DNA from 4 places in the Intestinimonas sp. HCP28S3_D6 genome. Region 1 is predicted to be linked to each of the others. Evidence: riboswitches for the same ligand, from Rfam matches in the RefSeq annotation. Region 1 holds a riboswitch; each other region holds the start of a gene.
What was found. Region 1 has a riboswitch for cobalamin ahead of ACTNBK_RS05945 (homing endonuclease associated repeat-containing protein). Riboswitches for the same ligand answer to the same signal wherever they lie in the genome.
Positions count from the first base shown of each region.

Region 2: linked by a shared signal. The riboswitch ahead of eutL (ethanolamine utilization microcompartment protein EutL) and the one ahead of ACTNBK_RS05945 (homing endonuclease associated repeat-containing protein) in region 1 are both predicted to bind cobalamin.
Region 3: linked by a shared signal. The riboswitch ahead of cbiD (cobalt-precorrin-5B (C(1))-methyltransferase CbiD) and the one ahead of ACTNBK_RS05945 (homing endonuclease associated repeat-containing protein) in region 1 are both predicted to bind cobalamin.
Region 4: linked by a shared signal. The riboswitch ahead of ACTNBK_RS01460 (ABC transporter substrate-binding protein) and the one ahead of ACTNBK_RS05945 (homing endonuclease associated repeat-containing protein) in region 1 are both predicted to bind cobalamin.

Region 1 covers NZ_JBQHTM010000012.1:21,536-29,264, forward strand. Annotated here, with positions in the region: gene ACTNBK_RS05940 (hypothetical protein) at 120-1,760, opposite strand; gene ACTNBK_RS05945 (homing endonuclease associated repeat-containing protein) at 2,228-2,620, opposite strand; cobalamin riboswitch at 2,860-3,066, opposite strand; cobalamin riboswitch at 3,471-3,606, opposite strand; gene ACTNBK_RS05950 (homing endonuclease associated repeat-containing protein) at 3,646-4,689, opposite strand; gene ACTNBK_RS05955 (ABC transporter ATP-binding protein) at 4,702-5,346, opposite strand; gene ACTNBK_RS05960 (ABC transporter ATP-binding protein) at 5,387-6,307, opposite strand; gene ACTNBK_RS05965 (ABC transporter permease) at 6,294-7,130, opposite strand; gene ACTNBK_RS05970 (ABC transporter permease) at 7,123-7,729, opposite strand, start outside.
Region 2 covers NZ_JBQHTM010000009.1:41,608-49,336, forward strand. Annotated here, with positions in the region: gene ACTNBK_RS04960 (ethanolamine utilization protein EutH) at 1-1,160, shown strand, start outside; gene ACTNBK_RS04965 (cupin domain-containing protein) at 1,190-1,627, shown strand; cobalamin riboswitch at 1,753-1,936, shown strand; gene eutL (ethanolamine utilization microcompartment protein EutL) at 2,386-3,036, shown strand; gene yaaA (peroxide stress protein YaaA) at 3,127-3,882, shown strand; gene ACTNBK_RS04980 (Na/Pi cotransporter family protein) at 4,188-5,840, shown strand; gene ACTNBK_RS04985 (diguanylate cyclase domain-containing protein) at 5,905-7,287, opposite strand; gene ACTNBK_RS04990 (tRNA dihydrouridine synthase) at 7,567-7,729, shown strand, end outside.
Region 3 covers NZ_JBQHTM010000005.1:78,186-85,914, reverse strand. Annotated here, with positions in the region: gene cbiE (precorrin-6y C5,15-methyltransferase (decarboxylating) subunit CbiE) at 1-762, opposite strand, end outside; gene cobK (precorrin-6A reductase) at 759-1,499, opposite strand; gene cobJ (precorrin-3B C(17)-methyltransferase) at 1,502-2,239, opposite strand; gene ACTNBK_RS03125 (cobalt-precorrin 5A hydrolase) at 2,243-3,283, opposite strand; gene cobM (precorrin-4 C(11)-methyltransferase) at 3,280-4,035, opposite strand; gene cbiD (cobalt-precorrin-5B (C(1))-methyltransferase CbiD) at 4,051-5,193, opposite strand; cobalamin riboswitch at 5,293-5,482, opposite strand; gene ACTNBK_RS03110 (radical SAM protein) at 5,575-6,444, opposite strand; gene hisC (histidinol-phosphate transaminase) at 6,441-7,511, opposite strand; gene ACTNBK_RS03100 (DUF951 domain-containing protein) at 7,508-7,699, opposite strand.
Region 4 covers NZ_JBQHTM010000002.1:90,005-97,733, forward strand. Annotated here, with positions in the region: gene ACTNBK_RS01440 (arsenate reductase family protein) at 1-275, opposite strand, end outside; gene ACTNBK_RS01445 (DUF1653 domain-containing protein) at 279-500, opposite strand; gene ACTNBK_RS01450 (ABC transporter ATP-binding protein) at 575-1,363, opposite strand; gene ACTNBK_RS01455 (FecCD family ABC transporter permease) at 1,360-2,448, opposite strand; gene ACTNBK_RS01460 (ABC transporter substrate-binding protein) at 2,435-3,559, opposite strand; cobalamin riboswitch at 3,668-3,846, opposite strand; gene ACTNBK_RS01465 (ribonuclease J) at 4,204-5,862, shown strand; tRNA gene ACTNBK_RS01470 (tRNA-Tyr) at 6,460-6,544, opposite strand; tRNA gene ACTNBK_RS01475 (tRNA-Thr) at 6,556-6,631, opposite strand; gene ACTNBK_RS01480 (hypothetical protein) at 6,735-6,935, shown strand; gene ACTNBK_RS01485 (hypothetical protein) at 6,922-7,152, shown strand; gene ACTNBK_RS01490 (sigma-70 family RNA polymerase sigma factor) at 7,133-7,486, shown strand; gene rpoN (RNA polymerase factor sigma-54) at 7,639-7,729, shown strand, end outside.

The sequences.
Region 1 (7,729 bases):
AGATGCACATTCCCATTATGCACAGCAATGCTATAAAAGTTCTCATTTTCTTCATCATGTTCTTAAAATCGAAAAGAATCCCCCGGGAGCAAGCGAATACTTGCTCCCGGGGATTCTTTTCAGAATCTAATCAGAATGATGTTCGGAGACGCTGTACCATTTTGAGAGATAATCCGAACACAATTCGTGCCAGTAGGAATCGTATAACTGCCAGAAGTAGACTCATTTATATACAAATTCCCGCTGTCTACGGTTGCGGTGACTACGCTTCCCGCGCTCATCGCTCCAGTAGCAGAAATATCGTAAACAGTCACACTTCCAACTTTGGTCACTGTTCCACCCATATCCACCAATCCAGCAAGGTCCTGATTACCATCAATCAAAACAGAGGGTATCGCAGAGGTCCCTGTCCCAGTCCCCGTCACCGTGTAGATGCCGCAAACCTCAGCGGAGGTCTCACCGAAGATACCGGGTGTGGGGATGGTGGTGTTATCCGTGCTGCTCATCAGTGCGGATGTATATACCCGGATATAGCTGATGCTTGTAAGCCCCGCAGGCGTACCGTCCGGCTTTACCGCCCACGCAATGTCGAAGCCATCCCCGCCCTGCGTGGTGGCCGCGGCGGTGTAGGGATTGATCGCGGTGCCATAATTGCCGCCATTGATATGGACATCCGCATAGCCAAATTGATAGTCCGCAGTGGTGTCCGTGTCCTTCACCAGTGTAACGCCGGTATAAGTCACGCTGGCGCCGTTAAAGGCGGAAGCGCCGACGGTCTGATCGCTGGAGACGGCGGACGTCTTCCACACGCCGCCGTAGTTCGCCGTGGTGGGGAACCACGCAGCGGCGCCAGCCTTGAACGTCCCGGTGAGTGGGAAGGAAACGCCGGGATTGCGCCCGTTCGGATCCGTGATGCTGTACTGAATATCGCTCCCGCTCAGGGTATAGGTGATGTTCACATCGCGAAGCGTATTGGGGTCATAGTACAAGCTTCCGGCCAGCTCATACCAGGTCTTTCCATCTTCGGAGACCTGGACAGAGGCCGCCTCAGGGTTGCCGTTGAAGGCGTTGCCGTAGACGATGAAGTCCACGCCATAGGGATTGCTGGGGTCATCCTCGATATAGGCCTGGTTTCCTTCGCTGTCCCGCAGGGCATACTGGACGTAGCCGCCGCCGGCGCCCAGGGAGACGCCGGTAGAAGAAAACCCGCCCAGGATCTTGGGAGTGCTGCCATCCGTCGTGCCGCCGTCAGTATAAGGGCTGCCCCACATCGTACCACGGGCATACTGGCCCAGCGGCAGATAGCCCTGCAGGACTCCAGTGATGGCGCCGCCGGCCAGCTGCCCCTCCGGCGCATCAAAGCTCAGCGTATAGACATTGTTGCTCTGGGCCGCATTTTCCAGTTTGATCACAATGCTGCCCCCGCTGCTGTTGGTCACCAAATACTTGGTGCCACCCTCCGTTTCCTCCACAGGCGCGGACAGGGTGCCGCCAGTAATGGTGATTCCGTTGTCCTCGGCGCTGTCTACATAGAGGTAGAAGCCGGAGGGATAGTAGCCGTCCTCACTCGACACGATATCTCCCGTGTGATAATCATTGGAATTTACGTTTTCACTATCCCACACCACCGACAGGGCGCCGGCGGTATCCACGCTGATACGGTCATGGTCATTGTCCATCACCGCTCCCGCACTGACCGACAGCAAGCTGAATGCCATCGTCAGGGCCAGCAGCATGGCTGTGAATTTTCTCGTTTTCATACCCAAAACCTCCTTAAAAATATCCCGCTGGTTTAGGATCCCGCATGTTCTCTCGTGTTTCCCTGTCTGCCCTTCGCCTCCTCCCTCCGCCGGTCGATAGAGAAACCTCAATGGTTCAAATCCGTGTCCAGCCGCCAATGCGGCCGCCGCCGCGCTCCTGTCACAAAGCGCAGAGGCCGCCGTACCGGTGGCCCTTCCACACTTGATCCATTCCTTCCCGCCAGACACCAATACCGTTCCTGTGCAGTTGCCGCCCCGCATTGCTCCACGTCTCTCCGCCGTTGGTGGCTCGGCCGGTCTCCCGGCGTCCTGGCCTACTCCGCTCACGGAATATCGCTTTCGGTGCTGGGTATTCAGTTGTCGGCCGCAAACCGGCCATATGAGACGGGCAAAGGCCCGTTGGAATCTGGGAAAGGAATCGGCATAGGGGAACCCTATGCCGGAAGGAGGGGTTCCCCTCCTTCTCTTTATGGTTTTCCTGCCTTCTCCGGATGCTCTTCTGCCTCCTGATCACGGAGCTCCCGGGCGTAGAGCTGCGTCTGCCGCTCAAACTCGTCTTGAAAGATCTTCCGGCTGGTGATGGGCCTCTGCCGCTTCGGAGAAGGCAGCCCCGCCGCCGCGATCACATGTTTCCAACCGCCAAAACGGGAGGAGATGTAGGCCCCGCCGATGATCTCGCCGGCGTTGGGCGTAAATCCAAAGCGGACCGCCTCCTGTCGGACGTACTCCAGCAGCATATCGTTACTGTCCTCGGCATGTTCCTGTGCAAACTGTATGTTCAGAGCCCGCAAGGCCTCTTTGGTTCGTCCTATGACCTTTCGGTTAAATGACCGGCCTTCTTGGAATGTTTTATTCTCCACGGGCAGTCCCTCCAGATACAGGTACAGAGCGGTTCCCTCCGGCACCAAACAAAAAAAGACAGGCGCATAAAATGCGTCCGTCTTTATCCCCAATGGTATGGAAGAAAAAAGCGGACGTATCATCATACGTCCGCTTTTGCTCCTTTTCAGGGGGTGAAAGGGTACACTGATCCCGTGCACACCTCTCATCTGGCGTTTTTTGTCAGAGCAGTCCCGAAACCCGGGATTGAGCTCTTAGTAGGTCTTCTGACTGATGTGTCCCGACGGCCATATTGACCGCCCTTGCATACCCGCCGCCTTCCCAGCTAAGCCATTACGACCGCCAGTGACCTGCTTTCGCAGAAAACGGATATACTCCACAATCACAGCTATTGAATTGCGCGTCCCCGCAGCTTTCGCCGCGGTTCCTGCCGCAAAACATGTCCAGGAATTACACCTGATTCCCTTGTTCAGCCGAACAAGGATGCGTGTCCGCTCCGGTGTTCCGGAGCCGGGTCGCGCATTTGCCACAAAAGCCGGATGCAGTATTCAGTTTTGGGCATTTCCTGCCGGAACGAGAAAGCTCTGATACATATGGGAGAGGTCGTTCTTATCTGCATCAGATTATAGCACCGCAGAGTTCTTAAGTCAATAAATAGTTATCAAAAATCGCTTTTTCGTCAAAAAATGCGCGAAAACAAAGCCCCCCGGTGTTTTTCTTTTTAAAAAATCCGGCGGACCACTTTCCGCCGGATTACCCATGCAAAAGGTGGACGCAGTGCCGATATCTCCGCTTTAAAGGGTAAACCAACCAAAGCCTTTTCTGAACCTTCAAAAAAGACGAGATACCGACAAAGCATTCCACCTTGATGCTCTTGTCCGCCACAAGGTCGACATTCCTGGCTCACGGCTCCAAGCCGCACACAGTAGAGATAAGACTGCGCCGGAATTTCACCGGCTTGCCGTTTCAGACGCCCTGCGGCGCCACCTTATGACATTCCTGTATTTACTTATTGTAATCAGCATAGCAGTTTCCTGTTGTGCTGTCAAGTGTGGGATGCTTTATTGCTGCCTGATTTTCTTAATTTGATGCGGAGCCTCTGTGCTTCCGAGCCTGTGAGCGGCGCCCTGCCCAGTTGAAAGAGCGCATTCCGCAGTGAGCCGAAGTTTTCCGACAGCTCATTTCGCAGTGACGGAGAGAGCTCGTCCCGGAGCGGAGAGCGGCCCAGTCTACGGCAGATCTCCTCCAGGCGCGCCAGCAATTTGCTCTGTTTGGCGGTCGGCGCCTGTATCAAGGTAAGTACACAGCTCCCAGCACATATTCGCTGCTGGTACTCCCACTTTGCCCGCACCTCTTCATCTCCCGACAATGGTGTTAGGCCAGCAGCCTCCAGAATACTTCCCCAGCTTCGCCAGCCTGTGCGGAGTGTCAGCCGCAGTGGTTCCGGAACCTCTTCCCGCAGCGGGGTACGTCCCAAGCGTCCTGCGAGTCCCTCCAGCTCTTTTATCTGTTCGGGTTCCGGGGGCTCTGTGTGGAGCGGGTGGGCTTCCAGCCATTGGTCTAAGGTTTTCGCAGCCATCAGGACCTGATTCCAGGCACCAAAATGGGTGCGGAGCAGCTCCGCTTCTGGTATCTCACGCCGAAGCGGCGGTACCCCGCAAGTCACCCATCGCTCTGACAACGCCAGAAGTGCCCAGCCTGCCTCCGGCTGTTGTGTGAGCACCGCCATCCAGTCTGCTGTTACTGACTGTTTCTCCATGCCGTACCGCAACCCCGCCGCCCGGAGCGCGGCGGGCCAGGTTCCAAATCGGCGCTTCAGATACGCCCGGTAGAGCGGAAAAATATCCTGCTGTGTGGGCGTACGGCCCAATTCTTTTGCTCTTTCAGTTAGAATCGCCGCCAACTCCTGGATGGAATAGCTTTCGCAAATTGCCCGCCCCAACGGCTTATCTGGCGCATAATCCCGATATTCCTGCCGGAGATATGCTTCCGAAACTCCCTCTTTTGCCAGGCTCTCCACCACCTGTTGATAATAACACACTTCTTGCGGTGTTAGATACGGGGGATGCTTGATCTTTTCTCTGGCCATCATTTTCTCCTCTTAGAGCCGGCACTGTTCCGGCACATCTGCTCCCTCTTCTGCCGGCCACAGCTTCCTTCCTGACAGGTGAAGGATCTTTGTACAAAAATGCTTGCAGAGAGCCATGTCATGGGATATAAACAGGTACCCAAGTCCCTTTTCCCGCTGGATTTCCTGCAGTAAATGGATGATCTGGGCCTGTGAGATGACATCAAGCATAGAGGTCGGCTCGTCCAGCACCAGGAAAGAGGGTTCCAGAAGCATGGCACGGGCCAATGCCAAACGTTGAAGCTCACCGCCGCTGAGCTCCGCTGGTCGGCGCTCCAAATGCTCATCATAGATGCCATACCGCTCCAGATAGCCGCACAAAGTTTTCCGAGAGTAGGGCATCTTTAAGAATAGGTACGGCTCCTTCATGCTGTCCGCCAGTTTCATCTTGGGGTCAAAGGCCACCTCCGGGTGTTGAAAAAGGATTTGGATCCTTTTGCGGGGTTTGCCTCGGTAGGGGTAGGTCAGCTTTTCTCCATCCAACCGCACTTCTCCCGTGGTAACAGGGAAGAGTCCTGCCAAAATCTGACCAATGGTAGATTTTCCGCTGCCGCTGTCTCCAAAAACAGCCAGTGTTTCTCCTCGGTCAACCGTAAAAGAAATGTCCTCCACGATCATGGGTCCTCGTGCGAAATAGCGTTTGGATACCTTTATCGCCTCAATGAGCATACTTCCAACACCTCACAGCCCGCTCATCCACTTCAATCAGTGGCGGTGCCTTTCTACACTGCTCCGTTCTCCATACGCAACGGTCATAAAAATGGCATGCACTCTGGGCAATGGTATCCTTCCTGGGTGGTGCAAACCCCATATTTGCCTGTAGACCATTCTCTGGAAGAGCGTCCAGCATAGCTCTAGAATACGGGTGTAGAGGTTCGCCAAAGAAAGAAGTACTGTCACCGCTCTCAATCTGTTGGGAGGCATACATGACTACCACACGGGACGAAATAGTCTGTGCGAAGTGGAGATCATGAGTGACACAGAGCAGCGTGCGCTCTCCCAATCTCTGAAAGGCATCCTCTACCAGAGCGATGCGGTGGCGATCCAGGCCTTTGGTAGGCTCATCTGCCAAAACAAGTCCCGCCCCAGCAGCTATGCCCATGGCGATCAGCACCCGCTGGCGCATACCGCCAGAGAGTTGGAAGGGATAGCTGCGGCACAGGGCCTCACTTTGTTCCAGTCCAAAAGATTCCAGCAACATGGCAGCCTGAATCAGCGCCTCCCTCCGGGTACAGCGTTGGTGCTTGCGGATAGTTTCGCAAAGCTGATGCCCCACAGTAAAAAGGGGGTTGAGCCCATTTCCGCTGCCTTGGGGGATATAGGCGATCTCCTTCCCGCGGATTCGGTTGAGTTCCTGCTCCCGGCAGCCCAGCAGTTCCCGGCCGTTGAGTCGGATAGAACCGGTGATCCGTGCTGAGGTGGGCAGCAACCCCAGTGCGGCAAGCAGCAGGACGCTCTTTCCGCTCCCCGTTTCCCCCACCACTGCCAGACGATCGCCGTCATATACCGTAAATGTCGTATCACTCACCGCCTCAGGGTTGTCTCCGAAGCGGATGGAGACTCCCTCAATTTCCAGCATTAACTTCCTCCTTTCTGCCTCTTATACGTACGGGGCCCTCGCCGTAATAGCTTAACAGCATAAACCCAAGCACGGAGACGGATATACAGAGAATGGGGGGCACGTACCACCAGTAGGCCCCGTTGATGATCCCATTGCGGAAAAAGGCATAGTGCAGGATGCCGCCCCAACTCTTCTGCCCGATCACACCCAAGCCCAGAAAACTGAGGCTGGCCTCTGTCAGCATAGCGCTACCCACAGATAAAACAGCCCGAATAAAGACGATCTCTCCAAGATTGGGCAGAAGATGCCTCGCCATAATATAGAACCCACCGGCTCCCATAGTGCGCTCGATCTGAATAAAAGGCAGGATCTTGAGTTGCTGTACCCGGCTGCGGATAATGCGCGCCGTAGAGGTCCAAGCGGTGATACAGATTGCAAGAATGATGTTCCATACACTGGCATCCAGGAAAGCCACAAGGATAATTGTCAGGGGCAGCGAGGGCAGCGCCATCGCCACATTTGTGGCTTGCATGATGACCCGATCTACCAATCCACCCAGATACCCTGAAAGGATACCCAAGGCTGTGCCCACAATTGTTACCGCTAAAGCGGAGACTACACCAATCAGCAAGGAAATGCGGGTACCGTAAATAAGCTCGCTGAGAATGTCCTGACCAATGTCATTGGTGCCCAGGGGATGCTCTGCCGAGGGCCGAAGGTAGGGGATCCCCAGCTCGTAGGGGTCGTGGGGTGCCAAAACAGGGGCCAGTATGGCCACCAGCAGCACCATGCCCAGAATGACCACTCCCGCGATCACCCGGCCGTTGCACTTTTTAAGCATGGTGTCCCTCCTCCCGGATCCTGGGGTCGATGCACATATTGAGGATATCAGCCAGCAGATTGAAGAGTACGACACAAATGCCGATGAACAGGAAGCACGTCTGGAGCATAGGGAAGTCCTTGGTATTGACCGAGTCGTAGATCAATGTCCCCATGCCCTTCCAGGAAAAAACGACCTCTACCAGCATAGAGCCTCCCAGGATATGGCCGAACTGCATACAGACGGAGGTGAGATAAGGACAGAGGGCATTTTTCAGCACATGCCGCCGGAGAACCTGGCCCTGGGTGAAACCCTTGCTCCTGGCCACCGTGATATATTCCTCGTCCCGGATGCTCTGTACCGTACTCTTCATGAGCATATAGTAGGAGGAAGTGCGGAGAACCACCAAGATCATCAAGGGCAGAGTCATATGCCACAGGATATCTAGGGCCTTCGTCAGTCCAGAGAGTCCGCCGGAAGTGATACCGCTGATAGGAAAAAGGCCCAGTTGGAAGGCGAAGGTCATCAGGACGAGGATCGCCATACAGTTGGTCGGGATTGTGTTGAGGAAGAGCATGATGGGAGAGATGATGGTGTCCAGATGCCCCCCCTTTTTCCAG
Region 2 (7,729 bases), on a different contig from region 1:
GTATCTCTATCAACTCCGTCATCATGCTTATCATGATGATCTTCATGCTCGTTGGCGCCATCGACAAAATCCGCGGCAACAAGCTCGGTTATGGTGAGAAGTTTGAAGACGGCTTCAACGCTATGGGCGGTCTGGCCATGTCCATGGCCGGCGTCGTGGCCGCGGCCCCTGTTCTGTCCATGCTGCTGGGCCCCATCCTGAAGCCCATCTACGGCATCTTCGGTGCCAGCCCCGCCATGTTCGCCACCACCCTGCTGGCCTGCGACATGGGCGGCTATCCCCTGGCCATGCAGCTGGCCGGTGAGGACATCGCCATCGGTAACTTTGCCGGCCTGATCCTGGGCACCATGATGGGTCCCACCATCGTGTTCACCATCCCCGTGGCTCTGGGTATCATCAAGAAGGAAGACCGCGGCTACCTGGGCGCCGGTGTTCTGGCTGGTATGATCACCATTCCCATCGGCTGCATCGTGGGTGGCCTGATGATGAACACCCTGGCTCCTGAGTATCACCTGGGTATCATCACCATCATCCAGAACCTGATCCCCGTCATCATCATCGCTGCTCTGATCGTCATCGGCCTGTGGTGTGCCCCTGGCCCCATGATCAAAGGCTTCAACGTGTTCGGTACCGGCGTGACCATCGTCATCACCGCCCTCACCGCCATCGCTGTCTTTGAGCAGATCACCGGCATCATGTTCCCCGTGTTCCACATCATGGTCGAGAACCCCGCCGATGGTTCCCGTGGTCTGGACAGCGGACTCCTGGTCTGTGGCCAGATCGCCATCGTCCTCATCGGCGCCTTCCCCATGGTGGAGTGGATCACCCGCACCTTCGGCAAGCCTCTGGAGAAGATCGGTGCCGCTCTGGGCATGAACGAGCAGGGCTCTGCCGGTATGGTGGCCAACCTGGCCAACAACATCGCGATGTTCAACATCATGGGCGAGATGAACCCCAAGGGCAAGCTGCTGAACGTGGCCTTCTCCGTGTCTGCCGCCTTCGTGTTCGGCGACCACCTGGGCTTCACTGCCGGCAACAACCCCGACATGATCTTCCCCGTGATCGTTGGCAAGCTGGTGGCTGGTGTTACCGCCATCATCGTGGCCAATATCCTGGCGCCCAAGCTGCTGTCTAAGATCGAGAACGTGAAGTTTGACTAACTGGCAGCGCGGAAAGGTAAGGAATCGCTATGAACGTAAGTGAAGAACTCATTCGCAGCATTGTAGAAAAGGTTATCGCCGAAGCGGCGGGCTCTACCGGCAAGTGCGACTTCCAGAAGCAGGTGGACCCCAGCGGCGTCATCGGCGTCAAGACCTCCACCGTAAAACTGGAGCCCTTTGAGGGCCGTAACGATGTCAAGCTCAAGGACGTGGCCACCCTGGAGGAGGCCCCCCGCATGGGCTGCGGCATCATGGAGCTCTCCGACGGAGCCGACTTCGAGTGGACCCTGACCTACGATGAGTGGGATATCGTGCTGGAAGGCCGTCTGGAGATCAAGATCGACGGTCGTGTGGTGGGCGGCGACGCCGGCGATGTGATCTACATCCCCAAGGGCAGCCATATCCACTTCAGCACCCCCGACTATGCCAAGTACGCCTACACTGTTTTCCCCGCCGACTGGCAGTAACCAATTCAGATGGACCCCGCCGCAGGAACTGCGGCGGGGTCCATTTCGTTTTTGAATGTGTTTCCCCCCCCTTGACAAGGAGGCAAGAGGGCCAGTATAATACATATAAGCCAAGCTGACAACTGAATCATAAGTGGTACACAGGTGCTTTGACGAGCTCAAAAGGGAAGTCGGGTGAGAATCCCGCGCAAAGCCGTTGCTGTATTGGCGAAGTGGTCCCCATTAGGTCACTGGAGCGGAAGCTCTGGGAAGGCGGGGAGCGCGTTTGGACGCCTAAGTCAGAATACCTGCCTGTGTATGGCGCACACGAGACCTCCTCGCGCTTAGGAGGGTGCAGTTCCCACGGTGAGAGCCTGTGGGCCGTTGCTGTATCCTTTTTAAGAGGGATACGGCTTTTTTGTTGTCGGCGCTAAAGGGTGGACGGGACGAACCGCCATTCCTCCTTATGCGATGTGTCAGGTGGCCAACTTCACCTCCCTTTGGAACTGGTATGGCAAGCTGATGCAGGGCAAGGACCCATAGCTGCCACTGTGGGTCCAGCCATACCAGGAAATACCCGCCTGTGGAGAAGAGCGGAGCCATCCCGATGCAGGGATGACTCCGCAGTTTTTTTGCCGAAAAGAGCCGAAAAAAGCGGTACCACACTGGTGTTCCGTTGACAAAAAGGATGTGGCCCGATATAATCATACTGATGATATATGCTGCCGGCTGGACGGCAGGCCGGGCGGCAACGCTGCCCGTGAAGGAGGAGACGGATCATGAAACGAGATCCTGTGAAAGCAACTGTACTGGCCACCAAGCTGATCCCAAACGTATCTCCTGATCTGGCCAAGGAGTTTGGCTTGCAGCCCGGCGAGAAGTCCCTGGCGCTGGTTACTGCCGACTGCGATGATGTGACCTATACCGCTCTGGACGAGGCCACCAAGAAGGCCGACTGCCGTGTGGCCTACGCCAAGAGCTTCTACGGCGGTGCCGCCAACGCCAACACCAAGCTGGCCGGCGAGATCATCGGCATCCTGGCTGCCCCGAACCCTGCTGAGGCCAAGGCCGGCCTGGAGGCTTGTGTGGACATGATCGAGAACGTGTGCCACTTCGTCTCCGCCAACGAGGACGACACCATCGTCTACTATGCCCACTGCATCTCCCGGACCGGCTCCTACCTGTCCGAGGCCTGCGGTATCCAGGAGGGTGAGGCTATCGCCTACCTGATCGCGCCTCCTCTGGAGGCCATGTACGGCGTAGATGCCGCTCTGAAGGCCGCCGACGTCCGTCTGTGCGTGCTGTATGCGCCCCCCAGCGAGACCAACTTCGGCGGTGGTCTGCTCACCGGCAGCCAGTCCGCCTGTAAGTCCGCCTGCGACGCCTTCGCCGCCGCTGTGGAGTTCGTGGCCGACAACCCCATCGACTGATTTTTGCCCCATCAACGGCCCGGAGACGGCGTAGAATCACCGCTTCGGGCCGTTTTTTGCCCGTTCCGAATACTGAAAGGGAGGAAGTCTATGCGTATCATCATCTCACCAGCTAAGAAAATGAACGAAGATCTGGACGGGCTGCCGCCTAAAGAGCTGCCTGCTCTGCTGGAGGAGACAGAGCAGCTGCTGGGCTATCTGAAGGGCCTTTCTTTAACGGAACTGAAGAAGCTGCTCGCCTGCAACGATCAACTGGCCCAACTCAACTACCAGCGGTTCCAGACCATGGACCTGCGCCAACGGTTGACACCGGCGCTTCTGGCCTATGAAGGGATTCAGTATCGTTATATGGCGCCTGCGGTATTTTCAGAAGGAGCGTTGGCCTATGTGCAGGAGCACCTGCGCATCCTCTCCGGTTTTTACGGAGTGCTCCGCCCCTTCGACGGAGTGACTCCCTACCGGTTGGAGATGCAGGCCAAGCTGAAGACTCCGTTTTGTAAGGACCTCTATGCTTTCTGGGGAGGCAAGCTGGCCGAGGCTCTGATGCCCGACGGCGTGGTAGTGGATTTGGCCTCTGGGGAGTATAGCAAGGCGGTGATCCCCCACCTGCCCGCCGGAACAAGGGTGATTACGCCCGTTTTCGGGGAGCTGCGTGTCGACGGAAAGATAGTGGAGAAAGGGGTCCATGTCAAGATGGCCAGAGGGGAGATGGTCCGTTTTCTGGCAGAGGGCAGCGTGGAAGACCCGGAGGGCATCACCGCCTTCGAGGGACTCCATTTTCGGTATTGCCCACAGAGATCCCAGCCGGACCGACCGGTCTTTCTGCGCGATGTGGAGAAAAGGTAAAGTGGGGTAAAATTCCGTTGACGGTGGCATAAATAGCATGTATAATGTAATTGTGAAAGATTGTGTTTGGGACAGAAAGGACCATGGAGCTATGAGCGATGCTGCTGCGGAAAAAGCCACTGTGCTCACGCGCAAGTGGAGTTGCCCCAGGCCCGTTGAAGAGACATGACCTGCTTTTCGAATGGAAAAGCAGGCTATGTCTTTTTCTTTTGCCCGAACGCAGGAAAACGCCTGCGGACGGATGGCAAGGGAACTGATCCGACCATTCGATTTCAGAGAGTAGAAAGAGAAAAAGGAGCATTTCGATGAGTATTGCCAATATTCTGAGCCTGTTGGGCGGCTTAGCGCTGTTCCTGCACGGAATGCAGATGATGAGCTCCGGCCTGGAGGCCGCGGCCGGCAACCGTATGAAGAGCATCCTGGAAAAGCTGACGGCCAACCGGGTGCTGGGCGTACTGGTGGGTGCGGTGATCACCGCCGTCATCCAGTCCTCCTCCGCCACCACGGTCATGGTGGTAGGCTTCGTTAACTCCGGCATGATGACCCTCACGCAGGCGGTGTGGATCATCATGGGCGCCAACATCGGCACCACCATCACCGGACAGCTCATCGCCCTGGACGTAGGCGCTTTGGCCCCCTTCTTTGCCTTCCTGGGCGTGGCTATGATGGTATTTTTGAAAAAACCGCAGCTCCACCACTACGGCAGTATCCTGGGCGGCCTGGGTGTCCTCTTCATCGGTATGGACATGATGAGCGCAGCCATGGTCCCCCTGCGCGAAATGCCCGCTTTTGTGGACCTGATGACCAAATTCTCCAATCCGGTGTTGGGTATCCTGGCCGGCGCACTCTTCACCGCCCTCATCCAGTCCTCCTCCGCTTCTGTGGGTATTCTCCAGGCGCTGGCCAACAGTGGCGTCATCGGACTGGGCAGTGCCGTGTATGTCCTGTTCGGCCAGAATATTGGTACCTGCATCACCGCTGTGCTGGCCTCGGTGGGCACCGGGCGCAATGCCAAGCGGACCACTATCATCCACCTGATGTTCAACATCATCGGCACCGTTCTATTTACCACGCTGTGCCTGGTGACCCCGCTCCTGGGGATCTCCCTGGTGGGTTTCGTGGAGAGCCTCACGCCCAACAGCCCTGCCTCTCAGATCGCCAACATGCACACCCTCTTTAATATCGTCACCACGCTGCTCCTGCTGCCTCTGGGCAAGTGGATGGTGAAGGCGGCCATGCGCATCCTGCCTGAGCGCAAGCAGGATCTGGACGAGGGAATGCATCTAGCCTACCTCACGCCCATCAACGCCAATCAGGACCGTACCATCGGTCAGTCTGCCATCTATATCAGTCAGCTTCGTCAGGAACTCAACCGCATGCTGGACATGGCGAAGGAAAATGTCTCCACCGCCTTCCGGGCGGTACTGGACCGTGACCCTTCCTTGGTGACCAAGGAGGAGTCGGTAGAGGAATATATTGACTTCCTCAACAAGGAAATTTCCCAGTTTATCTCCCATGTGATCGTCCACGAGACCAATGAGCAGGATTCCGCCGCGGTAAGCGCCTATTTCAAGATCGCGGGCAACATTGAGCGTATCGGTGACCACGCCATGAACATCTGCGGTTACAGCGGGATTCTAAAGGAGAAGGATGTCCACTTCTCCGAGGAAGCAAAGGAAGAAATCCGGGAGATGGAGGCTGTCAGCCGCAAAGCCATTGAGGCGCTCAGCGGTGTGGTATCCGATCCCGTGGAGTGGCTCAGCGAGGTTTCCGCCCTGGAGCAGAAGATGGACGACATGACGGCCAGCTTCCGGCGCCACCAGATGGAGCGGATGCGCAAGGGTATTTGCTCCGATGAGGGCTGTATTCTGTTCTCTGAGATGCTAACCGACTTTGAGCGTATCGGCGATCATGTGCTCAACATCGCGCAGGAGCGCTCCAGTGCCAGCCTGCCCTGAGGTGGAAGATAGAACAAAACCGCCATGCTCCGGCTCAGGCCGGGACATGGCGGTCTTTGTCTGTTTAGAGGGGCTCACCGGAGAAAATGCTCCAGCCGTCTTTGCCGCGGTGCTTGGCACAGTATAGAGCGCTGTCGGCGTGGGGATAGAGCTCATTAAAGGAGTGACCTTGGTCGGGGATCATAGCAGCGCCTACGCTACAGGAGACGGAGATTTGAGAGTAGGTTGGGTCTGTGAGGAGACGGAATTCTTCGCACAGGCGGCGCATGTGCAGTTCCAAAACCGACTGGGAGGATACATCCTTCATCAGGACCATAAACTCATCACCGCCGATTCGACCGATGACATCACTCTGACGGAAATGAGCGCGCAGCAGGTCCGCAGTCAGGATCAGAATGGAGTCACCGGCCTGGTGTCCCCAGACATCGTTGATTTTCTTGAAATTGTCCAGATCCAACATCAGAAGGGCGCCCTGCCTGTTGGGGCCGGCCAGCCAGGTATTGATACACGCACTGGTGCTGGTGCGATTGAGCAGGCCGGTGAGAGGATCGGCCTGGGCCTGATGGAGCAGTCGGCGCCGGTCTCCCAGAGAAATGTGGATCATAGAGATCAGGAGAAGCAGCACGCCCGCCAAAAAGGCGATCCCCAGATAGAGAACATCCCGGAAGATGAAGCTGTAGTCGGCGCTGGCCTCACTGTCGGAGACGGTGTAGCACATCATCCAGCCGTTGTCCAGGCCGGTGGACTGGTAGACCATGTACTGGACCTCACCGTTATAGCGGGCAAAGAAATGGCCGCTGGCACCGGAGGCGAAGTCCTGCCTGATCTGGTCGGCACCGGCGCCGACCAGAGGCTCCATAGAGGCATAGTAGTCAAAAATAGTGTCGTACTGGGTGGGAAGGGTAGGCGAGGTGGTAGAGATCAAGACACCGCCGGAGGTGACCAGCAGGGGGTGGCCTCTGCCGTTGTAGAGCCCGGAGAAGAGAAATTCGCTGACCTGTCCAATGTTGAAGGCGCCGCTTACTACCCCCAGGGTCTGACCGTCCTCGCTGTGTATGGGGACGGCCAGGACTACCTTTATCTCACTGTCCACAGAGCTGGAGAGCGGGTCGCTGATGGCGCGCGCACCGGACAAGGCGGTCAGGAAGTAGTCCCGGTATCCGACGTTGGTGATGGCGCCATCATTGGCGTAGCCAACGCCGGAGGGAGAGATGAGGAGGATGCGGGAGAACTTACCGGTGGAGACAATGGCGTTGGCCATCAGCAGATTGTCCGTATCGACCAGCTTTCCCTGGTGGGCCACAAAGCGGGCCAGACCGTCCAGCGTGGAAAAGTGCGTGTCAATAACGGAGTTGAGGTAGTTGCACTGCTGCTCCACATTGCTGCGCAGGGAGAGCAGGGTCTGCGCTTCCACAGAGTTCTTTTCATAGAAAATGAAAAAGATCATACAGACTGCCAGATACAGTAAAAACAGGATCAGCAACGGCGCATAGCGGCGAATGCGGCTGACATGCAATTCAGAAATGATATCCACCTCCTTGCATGATATCCTGTACTCATAGTATACCATATTTTAAATGGAAGCGGAACGGGGAAACTGTCGGATTATAGATGTAAAGTTGCGAATTTTACATATAAAAGAAAGAAATAATGGATATAAAACAAAAATAAGTTACTATTTAAGACAAAAGGGGACAGGAAAACCATGTATTATTACTTTGCTCCCATGGAGGGGGTGACGGGAAGGCTGTTCCGGCGGGTCCACAGTCAGTTCTTTCATGGGGTGGACAAATATTTTATGCCTTTTGTCTCGCCTGGAAAGGACAGGGTCTTTTCCAGGCGGGATATGAGGGAACTCACGCCGGATGCAGAGGCCAGGGTGCCGAAGG
Region 3 (7,729 bases), on a different contig from region 1:
GCCGGTGCCCGCCCCCACGTCCCACACCACGTGGTGGGGCTGGAGCCGCAGCTTGCACACAGAGATAGCCCGGACCTCCTCTTTGGTCATGGGGACGGCTCCCCGCTGGAATACCTCGTCGGGGAGGCCGGGGCTGTTCCAGGGCCGGCCCACCGGCTCGGGGTTCTCAGCCAGCAGCACGGAGAGATCTTCAAAGGTCTCCTCCGCCAGCTCCGCCGCCGTGCCGGTGACGATGCGCTCGTTGGGGTAGCTCAGCCGCTCCCCCACCGACACCCGGACGTCACCCAGGCCCCGGCGGACCAACTCCTTACAGATGTCCTCCGCCTTGGTGGCCCCACCGGTGAGGGCGAAGGTCTTGGCATTTTTCTGGATTTCCCCCACGGCGTTGTGGCTGCGGCCGTGGGCGCTGACGATGTGGGCGTCCTGCCAGGAGGTGCGGAGCCTGGCGCAGAAATAGGAGAGGGAGGAGATACCGGGGATGGTCTCCACCTCCCGGCCCTCCAAGAGCTTCCAGAGCTTCTTGGCCCCGCTGTAAAAGCCGGTGTCGCCGGAGAGGAGGACAGCCACGTTCTCCTGCTCCTCCCCGATGCGGCGGGCGATATCGTCGGCGGCGATGAGGGGCACGCAGGTATGTCCCTCCCCCCAGGGCTCCAGGAGCCTAGGGGCGCCGATGAGCACCGGACAGGCGTCGATGGCCTTCCGGGCCGCCAGGGTCAGGGTGTCCGGGTTGCCCATGCCCACGCCGATGAGATAGATCTTCATGCCTCTTCCTCCCCCAGCAGCTGCCGCTGAATTTCCTCCAGGGTGAGCCCCGTCTCGGTCTGGGGCCGCTCCACCACCAGGAGGGCGCAGCCCGCCTCTTTAGCGGCCTCCGCCTTGGCCCGGAAGCCGCCGTAGCCCCCGGTGTCCTTGGTCACCAGAATATCGATGTGGTACTGGTGCAGGGTGGCCACGTTCATCTCTTTGGTAAAGGGCCCCTGCATACAGATGATGTTTTTGGGCGGGAAGCCCAGTGCCAGGCACCGCTCCAGGGAGTCCGCCATGGGCAGCACCCGGGGAAAGCAGCGCTCCCGGAGACCCGGCCGGGCAAAGTGGTCCAGCTCCTTGCTCCCCGTGGTGAGAAGCACGTTCCCTGGCAGCCTCTCCAGCAGGTCCGCCCCCGCCGCTATGTCCGGCATCTTCCGGCACCCGTCCTCCTCATCGGACTGCCGCAGCAACCGCAGGCAGGGCAGGCCGGCGCAGTCGGCAGCCGTTCGGATGTTCTTGGTCACCTCCACGGCGTAGGGGTGGGTGGCGTCGATGACCAGAGTGTAGCCGTCGGCCATGAGGGCCTCCATCTCACCGGCGTCCAGCCGCCCCACGTGGACCTTCATTCCTTCGGGCAGGAGGGTCTCGCCGTACTCGGTGGCCACGCACACCGTGGCGTCCAGCCCCTGGGCGAGCATCCACTCGGCCAGCGCCCGGCCCTCGCCGGTGCCGCCGAAGAGCAGGATCTTCATCCTCAGCCCTCCCGCTGGAGGTAGCCTCTGGGGGTCACCATCTTGCCGCCCAGCAGTTTGGTCTGGCTGCTGCCGATAAAGACGGTGGTGAACATATCCACCTGGGTATCCCGCAAGGCGCCCAAGGTGGTGATGTTCCCCTGCTCCCCCTCCCGGCCGATGTTCTGCACATAGCCGCAGATGGTGTCCGGGGACTTCCCCGCCGCCATCAGGATGTCGCAGGCCCGCTTCAGATGGTCGGGGCGGCTGTGGCTGGCAGGATTGTAGAGGCACAGGACGAAGTCGCCCTTAGCGGCACATTCCAGCCGCAGGGCGATCTTGTCCCAGGGAGTCAGCAGGTCGGAGAGGGAGACCACGGCAAAGTCGTGGGTCAGGGGGGCGCCCAGCACGGCGGCGCCGCCGCAGGCGGCGGTGATGCCGGGCACCACCTCGATCTCGATGGAAGGATACTCCTGGGCCACCTCATAGATGAGGCCCGCCATACCGTAGATGCCGGAGTCGCCGGAGCACACCATGGCCACGTCCCGGCCGGACACCGCCGCCTCCACCGCCGCACGGCAGCGGTCCACCTCACGGCGCATACCGGTGGACATCATCTCTTTCTCGGGGAACTCCTCGCGGATGAGGGCGATGTAGGCGGTATAGCCCACGATGAGGTCGGCCCGCTCCAGGGCCTCCCGGGCACGGCCCGTCAGGTCCCGGCCGGCGCCGGGCCCCAGGCCCACGACTGTCACTCGCATGAATCAATCTCCTTTTTCAGAAAAGCGGATGGTGAGGGGGACCTGGCTCACCGCCACGGTGACCCCCTCCCCCGCCTGTTTTGTTACGATCAGGGTGCCGCCCCGCCGGACGGCGGCGCGCTCACATACGTTGTCCACCCCGGTGACCCTCTTCACAAAGGGGGACGGGGTGAAATCCCCCGGCACCGCCAAGAGTTCTTCTGCCGAATAGGTGGTGAGGGGCAGGCCCAGGCTCTGGCAGAAGGCCAGTAGGCCGGGCTCGTCCTTCTTGAGGTCGATGGAGCACACCGCGGCCACCCCTTTGAGGGAGAGGTGGTGGTCTGCAAAGACCCGCTCCACCGCCGCCGCGATGGTATCCGCCGCCGTGCCCCGGCGGCAGCCGATGCCCAGATGGAGCACCGGCGGGATGAGGCGGACAGTGTGGGGAAAGGGGGTCTTTTCCGGGTCCAGGGTGAGGGCAATGCCAGTCTCCGCCGGTCCCTCCACTACCCCCCGGGGCAGTTCTCCCTGGATAGGAAAATCGCTTGACAGCCCTACGGAGCCCCCTGACAGCAGGGAGGCAGACACCCGTTTGGCCCCCTCGCGTCCGTCAAGGAAAAAACCTTGCTCCCTGGCCCACTGGTCCACAGCGAAGAACCCGTTCACATCGGTAGCGGTGGACACCGCCGCCGCGCCGCCGGTGAACCGGGCCACCAGCCGAGCCAGGTCGTTGGCGCCCCCCACATGGCCGGAGAGGAGGGGGACGACGAAGTGTCCCGCCTCGTCCACCGACACCACAGCGGGGTCGGTAAATTTATCCTTCACATAGGGGGCGATGGCCCGGACGGCGATGCCGCTGGCCCCCACAAAGAGGAGGGCATCGGTGTCGGCGAACCGTTCCCCGGCCCACTCCCCCAGGCTCCCGTAGCCGGGGAGCCCCGTCTCCGGCGACAGCCGCTCCGGCACCGCCAGGGCGCAGCTGTGGCCGATCTCCACCAGGTCGTGGGCCAGACTTCTGGCCAGCCCGATTCCCCGGCGGGTAAAGGCGGTGAGGGCGATCTTCACTTGCTGGCCTCCCGGTAGCCGTGGGTGAAGGCGGGGTCATAAAGCTTAGAGCGGTCGTACTTGTCCCCCAGGAAGCCGCCCACGGTGATGAGGGCGGTCTTGGTGACGTGGTGCGCCTTGGCGGTGGCGGCCAGGGTAGACACGGTGCAGCGGTAAACCGCCTGCTCCGGCCAGGTGGCCTTGTAGACGATGGCGGCGGGGGTATCGGGGGCGTAGCCGCCCTCCATCAGCTCCTTCTCCACCTCCTCCAGCAGACCGGTGGAGAGGAAGAGGACCATGGTGCAGCCGTGGGAGGCCATCTTGGAGAGCTTCTCTCCCTCGGGCACCGGAGTGCGGCCCGCCATGCGGGTGATGATGACGCTCTGGGACACGTCGGGGAGGGTGTACTCGGCCTCCAGGGCGGCGGCCGCTCCAGAGAAGGAGGAGACGCCGGGGGTCACGTCGTAGGTCAGGCCCAGCTCGTCCAGCAGGTCCATCTGTTCCCGGATGGCCCCGTAGAGGGAAGGGTCGCCGGTGTGGAGGCGGACGGTGTCCCAGCCCTTGGACTCGGCGTCCTTCATGACGTCGATGACGGCCTCCAGGGTCATGGACGCGCTATCGTAGACAATGCAGCTCTCCTTCTTGTAGTCCAGCAGGGCGGGGTTCACCAGGCTCCCGGCGTAGATGATGACGTCGGCCTCCCCCAGGAGCTTGGCCCCCCGGACGGTGATGAGGTCGGCGGCTCCGGGGCCCGCGCCGATGAAGTGGATCATGCGCACAACTTCCTTTCACGATGAGATGGGGTGCAGGGCGGCCAGCCGGTCGGCCCCCGCCGTCTTTCCCAGAATTCCATAGCGGTTGGAGAAGAAGATGGCCTCAATGGCCATCTCCGCCCCCGCCCGGCGTTTGAGCTGTTCGTCTAGGGCCTGGGTCAGGGAGGCCATGACCGCCTCCCGCAGTCCGGCCCCATCCAGGATGGCCACGGCGTCGTCGGTGGTGACGGCGCGGTAGAGGGCCTCCACCGTGGCCCGTTCCCCGCCGCACAGGGCGGCGTGGGTGCACAGGGTCTCCCGCCGGCCGTCGGCCACCCGGGAGTGGGTGTTCATGACCCCGGCGGCCACCTTGCACAGCTTGCCCACGTGGCCCACCAGCAGCAGGCTGCGGAAGCCCAGACCGGCGGCGTGGTCGATAGACTCGCCGATGTAGTTGGAGCAGGTGCACCAGCAGCCCAGCCCCAGGCCCAGCACCTCCCGGGCAAAGGTCTCCCCGTAGTTGCCGGGAGTGACCACGATGTCCGTCGCCCCGGCGACCGCCAGCATGTCCTGCTCCAGCCGGAGGGAGTCGATGAGGGCGGCCTCGCTCATTGGCCGGACGATGCCGGAGGTGCCCAGGATGGAGATGCCCCCCACGATGCCCAGCCGGGGGTTGAAGGTCTTTTGGGCCAGCTTCTCCCCCTCGGGGGCGGAGATCACCACCTTCAGGCCGCCGTCGCAGCCGTGGTCGGCCATAGCTGCGGCCACCTGCTGCCCGATCATCTGCCGGGGGACGTGGTTGATGGCGGCAGCCCCCACGGGCTGATCCAGGCCGGGCTTGGTGACCCGGCCTACCCCTTCTCCGCCGTCAATGGTGACGCCGGGGGCGTCGCACCGCTCCACCCGGGCGAAGATAAGTGTGCCGTGAGTGGCGTCGGGGTCGTCGCCCCCGTCCTTCCGGACGGCGCAGGAGGCCCAATCCGGGCCGGAGGACGGCTCCAGCAGCTCGGCCTCCACCGGAATACCCGCCGGGGTGTCGATGCGCACCGCCGGAGGAAGCTGGCCGGTAAGGAGGAGTTCTGCCGCCCCTCTGGCCGCCGCCGCTGCGCAGGTGCCCGTGGTGTAGCCGCACCGCAGCCGCTCCCGCCCCACGGAGATATAGTGTTCGAAATCGCTCAAATCATCCACCTCCCGGGGCTTTTGAGACACAAAACGGGCCCTTTCCTGGATGGAAAGGGCCCGTAACGGCACTGGTCTGGTCCTCTCCACCTAAGAGCAACACGATCGCTCCGCACGGCAGGTCTCCTGGCTCACGCTTCCTCCTCAGGCGTCCCTTCTCAGCCCCTTGGGCCAATGGGTGGTTCACGCCCTCGTCCGCGCTCACAGTAGAGGTAAGACTGCGCCGGATTTACACCGGACTTCCCTTTTCAGCAGCTGCGTCGCTGCACCTGTGCGGATGAATATCAAATTGTCATCAGGCCGTTCCTTCCGATGGGCCGGCCTAACGGATACATTATAGCAACTTTGCAGCAGGAAGTAAAGGAATACTTTCCCCGGGGCTCAAAAGCCCCGGCTCCACTCAGGCCGCATACCGGCGCCGCTCTCTAGAGCCCGGTCCAGCTGGGCCAGGAAACGGTCCCGGTCCTCCGGCAGACTTCCCTTCAACGGAACATAGTTGGAGGCATGGTCACAGGTAAAGTGGAGGGGATCCACCTCCAGCTTTTCGATGAGGAGCCGGGCCTCCCGTAGGCTGTCCATGGGGGTGATGGGCTGGAACTTCCCCGCCTGGTAGTCGGCATAGAGCTCCGTGCCCGGATAGAGGGTCAGGGTGAGGGCGGAGAGGTGCCTGGGCTTCATCTCGTTCATCATGGCGGCGGTGTCCAGGATATGCTGTTCACTGCCTTCCCGGCCACCCAAGCCCAGCAGAATCATGACCCACAGATCCATGCCCGCCTCCCGGAGCCGTGTTCCAGCCTCCAGCATTTGACTGGCACCAACGCCCTTTTTCACCTTTCGCAGGAGCTCGTCGCTCCCCGTTTCCACCCCCAGATAGGCCCGGGCCAAGCCGTGCTCCCGCAGGAGCTTTAGCTCCTCCGGGGTCTTGGTAAGAGTGCTCCGGGGGCCGGCGTAGGTGGTCACCTTCTCCAGAGAGGGGAAGGTGGCGTAGAGGGTATCCAGAATGGTGATGAGATCATGGGTGCGCATGATGATGGCGTCGCCGTCACAGAGGAATACTCGCCGCACATCGCCGTAGTAGGCCTTGGCCATGCGGATGTCTTCCAGAATATCTGCCATGGGCCGGATGTGGAACTTCTTGTCCCGGTACATATTGCAGAAGGTACAGGTATTGTTGGAGCAGCCCACCGTGGCCTGGAGCAGGTAGCTCTTCCACTCTCCCGGGGGCCGGTAAATATCGCCTTCGTATCTCACAAATGTTCCTCCGTCAGTTCTTTCAGGGCTTGATAAAGGGCGTCCATCTCCTCGTCGGTGCCCACGCTGATGCGCAGGTAGTCGGAGATCCTGGGCCGGTCAAACCAGCGCACCAGGATGCCCCGCTGCCGCAGGCCGTCCAGCAGGGTCTTGGCGGCAATCTTGGGGTGATGGACAAACAGGAAGTTGGCTTTGGAGTCGGTGACCATAAAGCCCAGCTCCCGCAACTGTGCCGACGAACGGTCCCGGGTGGCGGATACCTTGGCTGCCTGGGCCTCGAAATAGGCCTCGTCGGCGATGGAAGCGGCCGCCGCCGCCTGGGCACACCGGTCTACGGTATAGGAGTTAATGGAGTCCCGGACGCACCGGAGGGCGGCCATCAGGTCGGGATGTCCCAGGGCGTAGCCCACCCGCATGCCGGCCAGGCCGTGACCTTTGGAGAGGGTGCGGACTACCACCAGGTTGTCGTACCGGTCCACCAGGGTGTCGGCGGAGATGCCGCCGAAGTCGATGTAAGCCTCGTCCACCAGGACCACCGCCTGGGGATTAGCCTCCAAAATGCGGATCAAGTCCTCCCGGGACACCTCTAAGCCCGTGGGGGCGTTGGGGTTGGCCACCACCACGCCGCCGCTGTCCCCGGTGCAGAAGGGAGCCACCGGCAGGGAAAAGTCCTCCCCCAGGGGGATGAGCCGAGGGTTGAGGCCGAAATACTCGGCATAGACGGCATAGAAGGTGTAGGTAATGTCGGCAAAGCACACCGGCCGATCGGGGTCGAAGAAGGCCTGGAAGCAGAAAGCCAGCACCTCGTCGGAACCGTTGCCGGGGAAGACCTGCTCCGGGGAGAGTCCGTGGGCAGCGGCGATGGCGGCGCGGAGGGCGGCGCACTCCGGGTCGGGGTAGAGCCGCAGCCGGTCGTCCGCCGCCTCACGCAGGGCCACCAGGGCCTTGGGTGACGGGGGATAGGGATTCTCATTGGTGTTGAGCTTGATAAAGACCCGGTCCTTGGGCTGTTCCCCCGGCACATAGGGGACCATATCCCGGATCCGGCGGCTCCAGTATTTTTTCACGGCTGTTCCTCCTCCCGCAGGATCTTCTTGATGTTCTTCTCCGCCTTGCTCCGGGGCAGCATGACCTCGTGGCCGCAGCCCTGGCAGCGGAGCCGGAAATCCATCCCCACCCGCAGCACCAGCCATTCCTTGCTGCCGCAGGGGTGAGGCTTTTTCATCTCCAAAACATCGCCCAGACGCACATCCATGGTGGGCGCCTCCTTCCCGCAAATTACAAT
Region 4 (7,729 bases), on a different contig from region 1:
CGGACGATGGGGGTGCGGAGGAGCCTGGGGTCCTCCAGCAGCTTTTCCAGCTTGTCCTCGTCGTAGGCCAGGTAGGTCACCAGGGCGGCGTCAGCGGCCTTGGGGTCCAGCAGGGCCTCCAGCCCCACCGCGTTCTTCACGCTGGTGAGCTCGCCGCGGCTGATGCCGTACTTCAGAAGGTCGATGGCCTGAAATTTCACGCCCCGCTCCTTGAAATACCGCTGGGCCTTCTTGGTGTCAAAGCACTTGTTTTTGCCAAAGATCTGGATGTTCACGGTTTATGCCTCCTCGCCCAGATAAGTGAAGCGGGGGCCGGAATAGCCCTCCCGCTCCACGTGCTCCCCCCACATGGCGGCGGGGCGGACCCATATGCCCCGCTCCCCGTAGAGGGCCTGGTAGACCACCATGGGCTCCAGGGTCTCGGAGTGGCGGGCGGTGTAGAGCACCCGGTACTCCTTCCCCTTGAAGTGGCGGTAACGGCCGGGCCGGATCTCCTCCATGCAGACAGCTCCTCTCAAAAGTCAGAATGGTCTCTCCATTGTAGCATAAGGAGTGCCCCTTGAAAAGGAGAAGATCACGGGGAAGAGGGCGCCACGGCGTCCCGGACCGGCAGCAGGACAGAACGGCCCTTTATGGTCATCAGCTCCATGCGGATGCCGAATACATCCTCCACGGCCTGTTCCGTCAGTACTTGTCGGGGCGTCCCCTTGGCGTACAGCTGTCCGGCTTTCAGAAGGGCCAGCTCGTCGGCATACTCCACCGCCATGTTCAGGTCATGGAGGACGGCCACTACGGTGAGTCCCCGCTCCCGGGAGACCCGGCGCAGCAGGTCCATGATCTCGTACTGATACCGGAGATCCAGACTGCTGATGGGCTCATCCAGAAGCAGCACCTCCGGGGCCTGGGCCAGGGCCCGGGCGATGAGCACCCGCTGTCGCTCCCCGCCGCTGAGCTGGTGGAGGGGGCGGAAAGCCAGCTCTGCCAGACCAAGCTCCTCCAGCAGGGAGGAGACCTCGTTCACATCGGCGGGGGAGGCCCGGTGGCCCATGTGGGGGAGGCGGCCGGAGAGGACGGTTTCGAAAACGTTGAGTCCCGCTCTGACCTGGGTATTTTGGGGGACGTAGCCGTAGATCCGGGCCCGCTCCCGCATGGTGAGACGGCCGGTGTCCACACCACGCCACAGCACCCGGCCTTCGCTTGGCCGGAGCAGGTGGTTGACACATTTGAGCAGGGTGGTCTTTCCGGCGCCGTTTGACCCCAGCAGAGCGCAGAAACGGCCCTCCTCCACAGAAAGACAGATGCTGTGGAAGACGGGGTGCTGCCGGTAAGAGAAGGAGAGCCCGGAGAGTTCCAAAGCGCTCATGCTCTGCCCCACCTCTCTCTCAGAATGAGGTACAGGAAGAGGGGAACCCCCACGTATGAGACGACGATCCCCACCGGCAGGGTGGTGGGGGAGAAGGCCACCCGCCCCACGGTGTCGGCGACGAGCACCAGAATGGACCCGCACAGGGCGGAGAAGGGGAGGAGATACCGGTGGTCTCCCCCCATGAGGAAGCGGGCAATATGGGGGGCCACCAGCCCCACAAAGCCGATGATGCCGGTGAAGCTGACCACGGAGGCGGTGAGAAAGGCCACGCCCACGCCCAGGACCAGGCGGGTGTTGCGCACGTGGACCCCCAGGGCGGCGGCGCTCTCGTCGCCGTTGGAGGACATGAGGTTCATGGCCCAGGCCCGGGAGGCGAAGAGAGGGTAGACCACTGCCAGGAAGAGGGCCATGATGGCGACGTCCCACCAGCTGCCGCCGGTGAGACTGCCGAAGGTCCAGTGGATGATGGCGGGGAGCTGCTGCTCGTTGGCGATGTACTGCATGCTGGAGTTGACGGCACTGAAGAGGTAGTTGAGGGCGATGCCGGTGAGGACCAGGGTCTCCGGCCCAAGGCCCCGCAGGGAGGAGATGCCGTAGACCAGCGCGGCGCACAGCATGGTCATGATAAAGGCCGCCAGGACCATGGCGCTCTCCTGGAGATAGACCGGGAAGCCGCCGAAGAGGACCACCAGCGCCGCGCCCAGGGCGGCGGCGTTGGAGAGGCCGGTGGTGAAGGGACTGGCCATGGCGTTTCCCGTGATGGCCTGCATTACGGTGCCGGTGCAGCCCAATCCGGCCCCGGCCACCACCGCCATGGCCACCCGTGGCAGCCGCAGCATCAGCAGGACGTTTTGTTCCGTCTCCGTGAGGGGGGCGCTCCCCAGAAGGGGGCGCAGGGGCGGCAGCCAGGTGGCGAGCAGTCGGCCGGGGGTCAGGTCGGCCACCCCCATGCAGCAGGCGGCCAGGGCGGCGGCCAGGAGCAGCAGGACTGCCAGGCACAGCCATAGCCGTTTCCGGGCCCTCAGGGCCAGATAGCGGCCGCTGAGGGCGGCGGTCCGCTCCTCCGGCTCAGGCGGCCGCATCCTGGGCGGGCATATGGTAGTAGTGGGGGGCGTTGGGGGTAAAGCCCTGATAGGCCATCCACTGGGTGAAGATGGCGTCCGGGTCCAGCTCGGTCATCAGGTCGGGATAGAGCCACTTGGCCATGTAGGCCGCGCCGATCATCTTGCCCAGACCGCCGCTCATAAAGGCGGTGTTGAGGTAGAAATTGCCCTCCTTCACCGCGGTCAGGTCGCTCCAGCCCTCCCGCTTGAGCATCTCCTCCGCCTTGGTGGCGAACTCCTCCTGGGGCGGGGCGGTAAAGACGCCGCTGTTGCCCACCACCTCGCCGGCGTAGATCTTCACGATGAGGTCGGGATCGGCCAGGAGGATCTGCTCCGGGTCGATGTCCTTGCCGGCCAGGGAGGCGTCACCGAAGATGTTCTCGCCGCCGGCCATGAGGATCATGTTGTGCCAGCCGTCATTGGAGGTGCCGGGGATACAGGTGGTGTAGTCGCCGCCGTACTCCCAGTAGACCGTCTTGCGCTCTGTCACCTGCTGGAGCTGCTGGTTGATGTAGTCCACCGGACCCTGATAGAAGTCCACCAGTTCCTCGGCCTGCTCCTCCTTGCCGAAGAGGGTGCCGCACAGGCGGATCTGCTTGGGCACGTCGGAGTTGTCCCAGCCGGTGATGACCACCACCTGGATGCCGAAGGGCTCCAGGGCCTCGATGGACTCCTCCACCTTACCGTTTTTGGGCACGATCAGGACCTGGGGGGCCAGGGAGACGATCTTTTCATAGTCGTACTCGTCCTTGCCGAAGGTCTCATCCTCGCCGAACTGGGGCCAGTACACGCTGTCCTGGGAGGTGTAGATATCCACGCCCACCACGCAGTCTCCGGCGCCCACGGCCCGGATGAGCTCGTTGTTGTAGCGGTTGGCTACACAGGCCCGGGTGATGGGCAGCTCCAGCTCCAGCTCCCGGCCCAGATCGTCCACAAAGGTGGTGGTCTTGGTCTGCTCCGCCGTCTCGGAGGGGACAGGTGTGGTCTCGGCTGGGGCGGGAGATGCTGCGGGCTGGCCGGAGCAGCCGGCGCCCAGCAGCATCAGTGCGGCTAACAGGCCGCAGGCGGTGCGTTTCCACAGGTTTTTCATGGGATGCCTTCCTTTCTCTTCCCGTATGGGAAATAAAAAAATCCTGCCCTGAATTGCATACAGAGCAAGATCCTGAAAGTAAGGCAATTCCCCCTAACCCGGAAAATCTCCCCCGTATTGCAGTCTGGCAGGTCTCCTGACTTTCGGTTCATCCGCGTGGCCGCCTTCCCGTTTACACAGTGGCATATGGCCAGTTGTCGCCTTACACAGTAGTGGTAGCTGTGGGGGACTCTCACCCCGCTTCCCTTTTCAGAGCGCATTGCTCCACCAGACGCAGCATATTCAGTTCAGCACGGCCAGTATAGCATATCTCCACTGGAAGCGCAATCCTTCTCGATGGGGCAACGGACAAATTTCTTGTATACTTTCCCTGTGGAATGTGGTATACTACGCGTAATGGGTCATTTTCCCCCGCCGCTCCAACGGTGGGGACGGACCGTCTTTTTATGGCTTTATGTGCTCCGGCACTGATTATAAGGCAAAAACAGGATAGGGCGTCGCGGCTTCCAGCGGGGGAGCGCTCTCTTTTTCCGGCGAGGCAGGGCCGGAAAGCGCGGAGCGGATCTCTGGCTTTGTTTTGCTGCGCCCCTGTGCCTGCATCCCTTCCATCCATCGACTGAAAAAAGGAGTGTAAGCATACTTTTATGGCAGAAAAACTGAAGATTATTTCTCTCGGCGGTCTCAACGAGATCGGCAAGAACCTGACGGTATATGAGTACGGCGGCGACATCATCGTGGTGGACGTGGGTATGGGTTTCCCCGACGACGATATGTACGGCATCGACGTGGTCATCCCCGACTTCACCTACCTCATCAAGAACCAGGACAAGATCCGGGGCATCTTCCTCACCCACGGCCACGAGGACCACATCGGTTCCATCCCCTATCTGCTGCGCAGCGTCAACGCCCCCATCTACGCCACCCGCATGACCGCCGGCCTGGTGAAGCTGAAGCTGGAGGAGCACCGGCTCCTGGACAAGACCAAGCTCATCACCTGCGAGGCCGGCGAGGTGGTCAAGGCGGGCAAGTTCTCCGTGGAGTTCATCCACGTCAACCACTCCATCGCTGACGCCGTGGCCTTCGCCATCAAGACCCCCATCGGCACCGTCATCCACACCGGCGACTTCAAGATCGACTCCACCCCCATCCAGGGCGGCATGATCGACCTGGCCCGGCTGGGAGAGCTGGGCAAGAAGGGGGTCCTGGCCCTGCTGTGCGACTCCACCAACGTGGAGCGGCCCGGCTACACCAAGAGCGAGCGGTGCGTGGGCGCCTCCTTCGACGCCCTCTTCCGGGGCTGCGACCAGCGCATCATCGTCACCACCTTCGCCTCCAACGTGGACCGCATCCAGCAGGTCATCTCGGTGGCCGCCAAGTACGGCCGGAAGGTGGCCGTCACCGGCCGGAGCATGGAGAACGCCCTGAGGGTCTCCACCGAGCTGGGCTATATGAACATCCCTGAGGGCACCCTGGTGGACGTCAACCACATCAAGAGCCTGCCCAAGAACAAGGTGTGCATCATCACCACCGGCAGCCAGGGCGAGACCATGTCCGCCCTCACCCGCATGGCCTTCTCCACCCACAAGCAGGTGGACATCCAGGCCGGCGACCGGGTCATCCTCTCCGCCTCCGCCATCCCCGGCAACGAGAACTCCATCGGCAACGTCATCAACGAGCTCTACCGCAAAGGGGCCGAGGTGGTCAACGAGCGGGCAGGGGAGCTTCACGTCTCCGGCCACGCCTGCCAGGATGAGCTGAAGATCATCCACGCCCTGGTCAAGCCCAAGTTCTTCATCCCCCTCCACGGCGAGCAGCGCCACCTGAAGATCCATGCCAAGCTGGCCCAGGAGATGGGCATGGACCCCCGGAACATCGTCATCAGTGACATCGGCAAGATCATCGAAGTCACCCACAACTCCATCAAGCTCAACGGCACTGTCCCCGCTGGCAAGGTCTTTGTGGACGGCTACGGCGTGGGCGACGTGGGCAGCGTGGTTCTTCGTGACCGGAAGCACCTGGCCGAGGACGGCATGATCGTGGTGGTCACCTCCATGTCCGGCGAGAACGGCGCCGTGGTCTCCGGCCCCGACATCATTACCCGCGGCTTCGTCTATGTCAAGGAGTCCGAGGGGCTCATGGAGGAGCTGCGCCGGGTGGCTGTGGAGGCCCTGGAGCGCTGCGAGCGCACCCACACCACCGACTGGTCCGCCATCAAGGGCGAGATCAAGAGCGACCTGTCTGGCTTCCTCTACAAAAAGACCAAGCGCAACCCCATGATCCTGCCTGTCATCATGGAGGTCTGAGGACCAATCGAAATGAAAAAGGACCGCTGTTCGAGAGAACGGCGGTCCTTTTTTGCGTACTTTTCCGGGGAGGGAGCGAGGAAAAAACCGGAAAGTTGCATTGACGTTGGTATCGAAATGGTGCTATGATACATGCACGATATAGAACATATGTTCTATATAAAATCAGCGGGGCGGTTTCTGAGTGGTACCACTTTTGGCGGTACGGAGAGAGGAGATGAGGAGCTTTTTTACTTCCACACACTGTGCACAAAGATGGAGAAAATTCTGTTTTCTGTTCCACTTTTACCTCTTGTCAGAAAGATAGAAAGGGGAGACAGTGGGGGTGGATTCGCTTTTCTGCGGAAAAACCGCGCCGGTTGCGGCGCGCCACCGGCGCACCGCCAAGAGCCGGCTTTCGAATCCACCTTCGCAAAAGAAAAACGGCAACCCCTGACGGGGTCACCGCAGATGAAAAGCCGCCCGCAGGGCGGCCACCAAACCGCAACCCAGCGTAGCGGTTGCGGTTTGGAGAGGAGGAGCAAGGAAGCGGGCGGATGACGCTTTTTCATGCAAAGCATAAAAAAGCGTCGGAGCAAAGCGAACTTTGCTCCGACGTGGTGGAGGAGGGTGGATTCGAACCACCGAAGTCGACGACAACAGATTTACAGTCTGCCCCCTTTGGCCACTCGGGAACTCCTCCATATGAAGTTGTGGAGCTGGTGGACGGATTCGAACCCCCGACCTGCTGATTACAAATCAGCTGCTCTACCAGCTGAGCTACACCAGCAGATGAGATGTGCGCTCGTCCGCAGCGACGTTTATTCTAGCAGAAAGGAGGCTGATTGTCAACAGGTAAAAGAAAAAAACGTGCAACTTTTTTGGGGAGGAGCATGACGAGGAGAGGGAGGACCCGGGCGTACCCGCTGCGGGACGTCCAGCGCGCCAGGCCGGCGGCCTACTGCCGGCGCTGCGGCGGGGAGCTGTACCGGTATGACCCCGTTCTCTGGGAGAACGGCGGCCGCCTGTGTCCGGCCTGTGCCGCAGAACAACAAGGGTTGGAGGACGAGAGAGCAAACGATGACACTGATTGAGATTTCCGTCGAATATCGGGCCCAGGCAACGGTTCTCCGGCAACGCCTGAGGGAACTCCAGGCGCAGCTGCCGGAGCTGGACCCTGACCAGAGGAGCACCATGGAGGGTAGAATCCGCATGCTCACGGTCATGTGGCGGGAGGCCAGGGATCTGGCCGTCCTGTGTGAACGCTACTATGACAGGGGGTATCGCCGCAATGGCAAATACACGTTATAAGCGGGGCCTGAGTTACGCCGCCGACATGGCGGTCTATACCAGAGAGATGGCGGCCGACAACGTCCAGCAGCTGGACAAGCTCAAGGAAAATCTGGCCAAGGCGCTGCGGCAGGACGTCACCGCCCGCCAGCGGCAGTTTCTGCTGCTCTACTACGGGCAGGGCCTGAACATGCGTCAGATCGGCGAGCAGATGGGGGTGAACAAGTCCACGGTCTCCCGCACCATCAAGCGGGGGGAGGCCCGGCTCCGGCGGTGCCTGCGTTACAGCGACGGGCGGCTGCTGGAGGAAGAGACAGGTCCTGAATCGCGCCCAAAATCAGAACGTACAGGGTGAGGGCCGGCGCCCGGAGGGGCTTCCGGGCATATGGAAGTCAGGAAATGGAACAGGATTTCTACCCTTTTCTACGAGGGCTAAGATTGTCTTTTCCGCTCGAATTTGCTATACTGATAAAGTATGTATGTTGGTATGCAAGAGGGGGCGGAAGTGTGGAACTGAATATGTCAATGAAGCAGACCCAGACGCTGTCACCGCAGATGATGCAGTCGATGGAGATTCTGCAGATGGGCTCCCAGGAAC